One region of the Stenotrophomonas sp. 01N47 genome, then DNA from elsewhere that is predicted to be linked to it. Evidence: predicted binding sites of a transcription regulator. Region 1 holds the regulator's gene; the other holds the start of a gene.

Region 1 (3,206 bases):
TCGCCCGCGACGTGGCCATGCAGATCCCGCTGGAAACCGAAGCGCATCGCGGCCGCGGCCTGATGCTGGGGCTGATCTCGCGCAAGCTGCCGATCGCCCCGGTCGATCCGATGGAGGAAGGCGGTGTGATCGCCCTGGTCGGCCCGACCGGCGCCGGCAAGACCACCACCATCGCCAAGCTGGCCTCGCGCTTCGCCGAAGCCCATGCCGCCCGCGACGTCGCCCTGGTCACCACCGATACGATGCGCATCGGCGCCCGCGAACAGCTGTACGGCTACGGCCGCCAGCTCGGCATCGCCGTGCACGAGGCCAACAGCGGCACCGACCTGGACCAGCTGCTGGAACGCCTGAAGGACTACAAGCTGGTGCTGATCGACACCGCCGGCCTGGGCCCGCGCGACCGTGCGCTGGCCGCCCAGCTGCAGTGGCTGCGCGCTGCCCGCCAGGTCCGCACCCTGCTGGTACTGCCGGCCAACACCAGCTTCGGCGACATGGACGAGGTGGTCCGCCGCTTCGGCGCGGCCAACCTGCAGGGCCTGGTGCTGAGCAAGCTGGACGAGACCGGCCGCTTCGGCAACGCCCTGTCGGTGGCGGTGGACCACAAGCTGCCGATCACCTGGGTGACCGATGGCCAGGACGTCCCGGACGACCTGCACCGGGCCAGTGCAGCCAATCTTGTACTTCGCCTTGAAGATTTGCGCCGCGCGGCCGATATGCCCTGCAACCCGGAGTTGAACCATGCCGTCGCGTGAGTACGCCAAGCTGACCACCACCTTCCCGCTGACGGCGACCCGCAGCGAGCCGCTCGGCCCTGTGCGCACGATTGCCGTGACCGGCGGCAAGGGCGGCGTCGGCAAGACCAACGTGTCGGCCAACCTGGCCGTGGCGCTTGCGGGAATGGGCAAACGCACCCTGTTGCTGGACGCCGACCTGGGCCTGGCCAACATCGATGTGATCCTGGGCCTGAGCCCCACCAACACCCTGGCCGACCTGGTCGCTGGCCGCTGCAGCCTGGATGACGTGATCATCGAAGGCCCGAACGGCGTGCTGGTGGTACCGGCTGCGTCCGGCCGCCGGCACATGGCCGAGCTGGCCCCGGCCGAGCATGTGGGCCTGGTCAACGTGTTCTCCGAACTGGAGCGCGAGCTGGACATCATGGTGGTGGACACCGCCGCCGGCATCACCGATGGCGTGCTGACCTTCTGCCAGGCCGCGCAGGACACCGTGGTGGTGGTCTGCGATGAACCGGCCTCGATCACCGACGCCTATGCGCTGATCAAGGTGCTGTCGCGCGAACGTGGCGTGGACCGCATCCAGGTGGTGGCCAACATGGTGCGCGACCCCAACGAAGGCCGCGTGCTGTACGAGAAGCTGACCCGCGTCTGCGAGAAGTTCCTCGCCGATGTCTCGCTGAACTACCTGGGCTGCGTGCCGCAGGACGACTGGCTGCGCCTGTCGGTGCAGCGCCAGCAGCCGGTGGTGAAGGCCTATCCGTCCAGCCCGTCGGCACTGGCGATCACCGAGATCGCCCGCCGCACCGCCCGCTGGCAGGCACCGACCGAGCCGCGCGGCGGCGTCGAGTTCTTCCTCGAACGCATCATCAAGCAGCGCGGGGTGGCCGCATGAAAGGCGCCGCCCAGTACAGAGAGGTCCAGCGCACGGCGGCCAACGAGGTCATCGCCCAGCACTCGGACCTGGTGCGGCGCATCGCCCACCATCTGGCCGCACGCCTGCCGGCCAGCGTTGAGGTGGACGACCTGATCCAGGCCGGCATGATGGGCCTGATCGAAGCCTCGCGCAGCTACGACGCCGACCAGGGTGCCTCGTTCGAGACCTACGCTTCGATCCGCATCCGCGGTTCGATGATCGATGAGATCCGTCGTGGCGACTGGGTACCGCGTTCGGTGCACCGCCGTGCCCGTGACGCTGCGGCCACCATCCGCCGCCTGGAGCAGAGCACCGGCCGTGCCGCCAGTGCCACAGAAGTGGCCGCCGCGATGGAGATGCCGCTGCCCGAGTACCTGCGCCTGATGGAGGACGCCTCGCGCGGCCAGGTACTGAGCCTGGAGTCGCGCATTGAAGACCAGGGCGAGCTGGACACCGTCGCCCAGGGCGGCCCGACCCCACAGCAGGTGCTGGAGCGCGGTGAATTCGGCCGCGAGCTGGGCAATGCCATCGGCCACCTGCCCGAGCGCGAACAGCTGGTGCTGTCGCTCTACTACGAGCAGGAACTGAACCTGAAAGAGATCGGCGCAGTGCTCGGCGTGAGCGAGTCGCGGGTCTGCCAGATCCACGGCCAGGCGGTCCTGCGCCTGCGTGGCCGACTGAAGATTTTCGAGGCGGCCGACGCCGGCCTCGAGAGCTGATCAACAAAGGAACTCTGCTTTGAACAAGAACATGCGCATCCTGATCGTCGACGATTTTTCGACCATGCGTCGTATCGTCAAGAACCTGCTGGGCGATCTGGGCTTCACCAATACCGCCGAAGCCGAGGACGGGCATGCCGCGCTGTCGCTGCTGCAGAGCCAGCCGTTCGACTTCGTGGTCACCGACTGGAACATGCCGGTGATGACCGGCATCGAACTGCTCAAGGCCATCCGTGCCGATGCCAAGCTGAAGACCCTGCCGGTGCTGATGGTGACCGCCGAAGCCAAGCGCGAGCAGATCATCGAAGCGGCGCAGAACGGCGTGAACGGTTACATCATCAAGCCGTTCACCGCACAGACGCTGGAAGAGAAGCTCGGCAAGATCTTCGAACGCCTGGCGGCCAGCGCTTGATGGATACCACGGTCGACAAGAGCGCCCTCGCCCTGCGCCTGCAGGAAGCCCTGGATGCACTGGAATCCGGCGACGAGGCGGCGTGGCGCCAGCGCATCGACGGCCTGGTGGCGCTGCGCACCCAGCCGATGATGAGCGGCCTTTCGCGGCTGGCCCGCGAACTGGGCCAGGCGCTGGGCGAACTGCCGACCGTGCCCGATGAAGCCGGCGAGCTGGACGATGCCTGCGCGCGCCTGGACCACGTGGTGGCGATGACCGAACAGGCCACGCACCGCACCCTGGACCTGGCCGAAGAGTGCCGCAGCCTGACCGAACAGCTGCGCGCCGACGGCCTGCAGCCGGGCCAGGACGTGCAGCTCGACCGCATCCGCCACAACCTCACCGAGATCGCCCTGACCCAGAGCTACCAGGACCTGACCGGGCAGATC
Region 2 (3,206 bases), 760 kb from region 1:
TCCTTTGCACATGTGAAGTCCGATGGGACGCACTATGGGAGCGTAGATGGCCATGTCTGGGATGGAACAAGTCCTGATGAGCCCAATAATCACCCCAAGGCGTATGCTGCTTTTGTTTCAAGTCTCTATGAGATAGCTTCGTCAGTGAGCGGTTCGGGAGGTGATGGCAAGGCGCTCAACGAATTGTCGGCTGCAGTCATCGCTGGAAGCTCAGAGGGCGCGCAGAAAAGAGCTCTGGCAGCGGCAGCCAAAGCCAAAGGAAGTCGTGATGCCGGCCTTGTGGAGTCTCCTATAGCTGGATGTGAGATTTGGAGCCGATGTAAGGGTAATACGGCTGACGCTGAGATTGATCGGATATACGGAGTTCTTCGCCCTGTGGCGCCTGTCGTCGACTGGTCAAAGTTGTTCCTGTTGAATGGAATAGAAGATGAGTTTTCTATGTATTTTTTCGATTAATAGTGGAGTGTTGATGTTGTGAGGGCTTTGTACCTATCCGTTTGGGCTCTATGTTTCGTTGCATGGTTGCTCATTTCTCTAAATTTCATACTTCACATAAGTTTCATTGGTTGTGATGGGGTCTATGGGGTGGCCCGCGCCACATGTGGTCTTTTTGTAGAATGGGTTCGGTTTATATTTTATTTTGGACTGATATCTTTGCCGGTGTTGAGTATTTTTACGATTCTGCGTTTTCTGCTAAATCGACGCTGGGAGAACATCGAGCTCTGCTTTGTTGTCGCGTCGTGGGTGCTCTTTGGGTTGTCCGCGACACATTTCACTTCCCATTAAAGGAATTGAAACGCGTGCATCGAAGGGCTGTGACGGCTTTGGACGAGAGGATTTGGCGCAATTGGCTGGAAAGATTGATTTCTACAAGGAAGTTGAGATTGTGGCCGCCGGCTCGGCCTACTTTGACCTTCCTCAGCCTTTCTAACGATTATCAATGGCGTCTTGTTTTTGGATGAAGAATCAGTGCGAATGAAGATCGAGCCCACTTTCGGTGGTGCAGAGGGTGGTGTGGAGCGAGGCGCTGTCTCGGCCGCTGGCGAGCCAAGTGAAAAGAGTGCGCTGGCGATTGTGGTTGGGGACCGGTTCTCCACCTATTGCCATTTCTGGAGGCTGGACGACGCTGCCGGCAGGGCGCCGAGACGTTGGCATTGGCCGGTGTTCCTGTTTTCATCACTATGGTTTTTCTTCCGACGCATGCCCGTACTGGGCACGATCTGGTTCATCGTTCCGCCTTTGGCGATGACCACGTTCACTCAGATGGGTCTGCCATGGTTCGCGGTAGTCGTCTTCTTGGTCTGCCGCGTGCTTGCCGGAATTCTGGCGAATTCCCTGTACCTGTCTCATTGCCGGAGGATTGCCCGCAAGGTGCTTGCCGGGCATGGAGGCGCGCATCGGCGGCGTGCCGAACTGCAGAAGGCCGGTGGTGTCAGCTACACCGCTTTGGTGATCGCCTTGGCGGTAACGGCCTCACAGAACACCCTGATCAATCTGGCGGTTCGTTCGATGCCGAAGGCAACGCCCAGGCAGTCTTCACTGCACCTGCCGGCGAACCGGCCGGACCCGGATCTCGAATATGCGGAGAGGGAGGTGTACCAGGAGGAGCTGCGTGCGATCGCGATGACGGCGTGGCCGGCGGGTGTTCCAATGGACAACAATGTCTGCATTGTCGAGCTACGTCTGACGCCACCGGGTACCGTGCTGGATGCCAATGTTCTGGAGCCTTGCACGCTGGACGAAGCACAGCGTGAGATGATGTTGGGCGAAATCAGGCGCACGGACTTTACGATCGAGGGGAAGATGCGGTTCTTCACCCGGCATGCCGTCATCGGCTTGCGTGGCTGATTCCCCGCCACGGGCCTGAGTTCCTCACGGTGAGATTCTGCTTGAACGCGTTTATGTTAACGCGGCGTTGTTTCAATAACTGCTCTTAAAGTTTCCCCGGGTCGTGCCGCCACCGATATAGGGCCACGATCAAGGGAATTGAGATGCTCGCCTTACGCAACCTCCGTGTGGGATCCCGGCTTTCCGCCGGCTTCGGTCTGCTGTTGCTGTTCATCCTGGCCATTGTCGGCCTGGTGTTGTACGGAAACCATCTGAAGTCCGCCCAGTTCGAGAAAGTGGTGGGCGTGAACATGGTCAAGATGCGGTTGTTGAACGACATGCTCGATACCAACAACGCGGTGCTGATGCATCGTCGCCTGATGGTGATCAAGCGCGGCGAGGAGTTCGACAAGGATTACCAGCGGGCGCAGGAACTGAGCCGCACCTACGACAGCATCTGGGACAAGTACGTCAAAATTCCCCGCGATGCCACCGGCGATACGCTGGTGGCGCAGATCGCGGCGGCACGCAAGGCCACCGACATCTCCACTCAACAATTGCACGAGCGGATGAAGGCGGGCGACTACGACGGTGCAGCTACCGAGCTGCTGGCCGAGCACGGTCTGGCCACGGCCTGGAATGGAGCGATCTCCAGCCTGCTGCGGCACCAGGAAACCCTGACCGAACGCAGCCGTGAGGAATACCGCGCCACGGAAGCGTGGACGGGAACCCTGTCCATCGCCTTTGGTGTGCTCAGCCTGATTCTCGGCGCACTGGCAGCGTGGGCGATCACCCTCAGCCTGACCCGCCCCTTGGCGGGTGCGGTGAAGCTGGCCGATGGCATCGCCAACGGTCGCTTGGACAACGTCATCGATGCTTCGGGCAATGACGAGGTGACCCAGTTGCTGAAGTCCATGCAGCGCATGCAGGGGCAGCTGCAGGCGGTGATGGCCGCGCAGGGCGAGATGGCGCGGCAGCACGATGATGGCAGCCTGGGTTATCGCATGGACGAGAGCGCCTTCCCCGGCGACTACGGGCGCATGGTGCATGACACCAACGCGCTGGTGGGCTCGCACGTGCAGGTGCAGAACCGTCTGATCGAGGTGATGAAGCACTACGCACGCGGCGACCTGTCGGTTGACATGGATCGCCTGCCGGGCGAGAAGGCGGCGATCACCCAGGCCATGGACGAGACCAAATCGAGTCTGTCGGCTATCAACGGCGAGATCCGCCGGCTGGCCACAGCCGCGGCCGCGGGCGACTTCAGCCTGCGCGGTGACGAAGCACGCTTCGAGCATGATTTCGGCGAGATGGTGACCGGGCTGAACCGGTTGATGCAGACCACCGATGAGAACCTGGTACAGGTGTCGAGCCTGCTG

What was found. The regulator FliA, encoded in region 1, starts transcription of late flagellar genes. The targets are predictions, from matches to a motif close to TAAAGTTTNNCNNNCNNNGGCCGATAA.
Region 2: the regulator FliA is predicted to act here: its motif matches at 1,935-1,961, upstream of AC1DKR_RS13455 (methyl-accepting chemotaxis protein).

What each region holds. Positions count from the first base shown of each region.
Region 1 is NZ_JBFTQU010000005.1:26,681-29,886, forward strand. It holds gene flhF (flagellar biosynthesis GTPase FlhF) at 1-752, shown strand, start outside; gene AC1DKR_RS09960 (MinD/ParA family ATP-binding protein) at 739-1,626, shown strand; gene AC1DKR_RS09965 (RNA polymerase sigma factor FliA) at 1,623-2,366, shown strand; gene cheY (chemotaxis response regulator CheY) at 2,386-2,778, shown strand; gene AC1DKR_RS09975 (protein phosphatase CheZ) at 2,778-3,206, shown strand, end outside.
Region 2 is NZ_JBFTQU010000005.1:783,950-787,155, reverse strand. It holds gene AC1DKR_RS13465 (hypothetical protein) at 1-456, shown strand, start outside; gene AC1DKR_RS13460 (hypothetical protein) at 976-1,848, shown strand; gene AC1DKR_RS13455 (methyl-accepting chemotaxis protein) at 1,992-3,206, shown strand, end outside.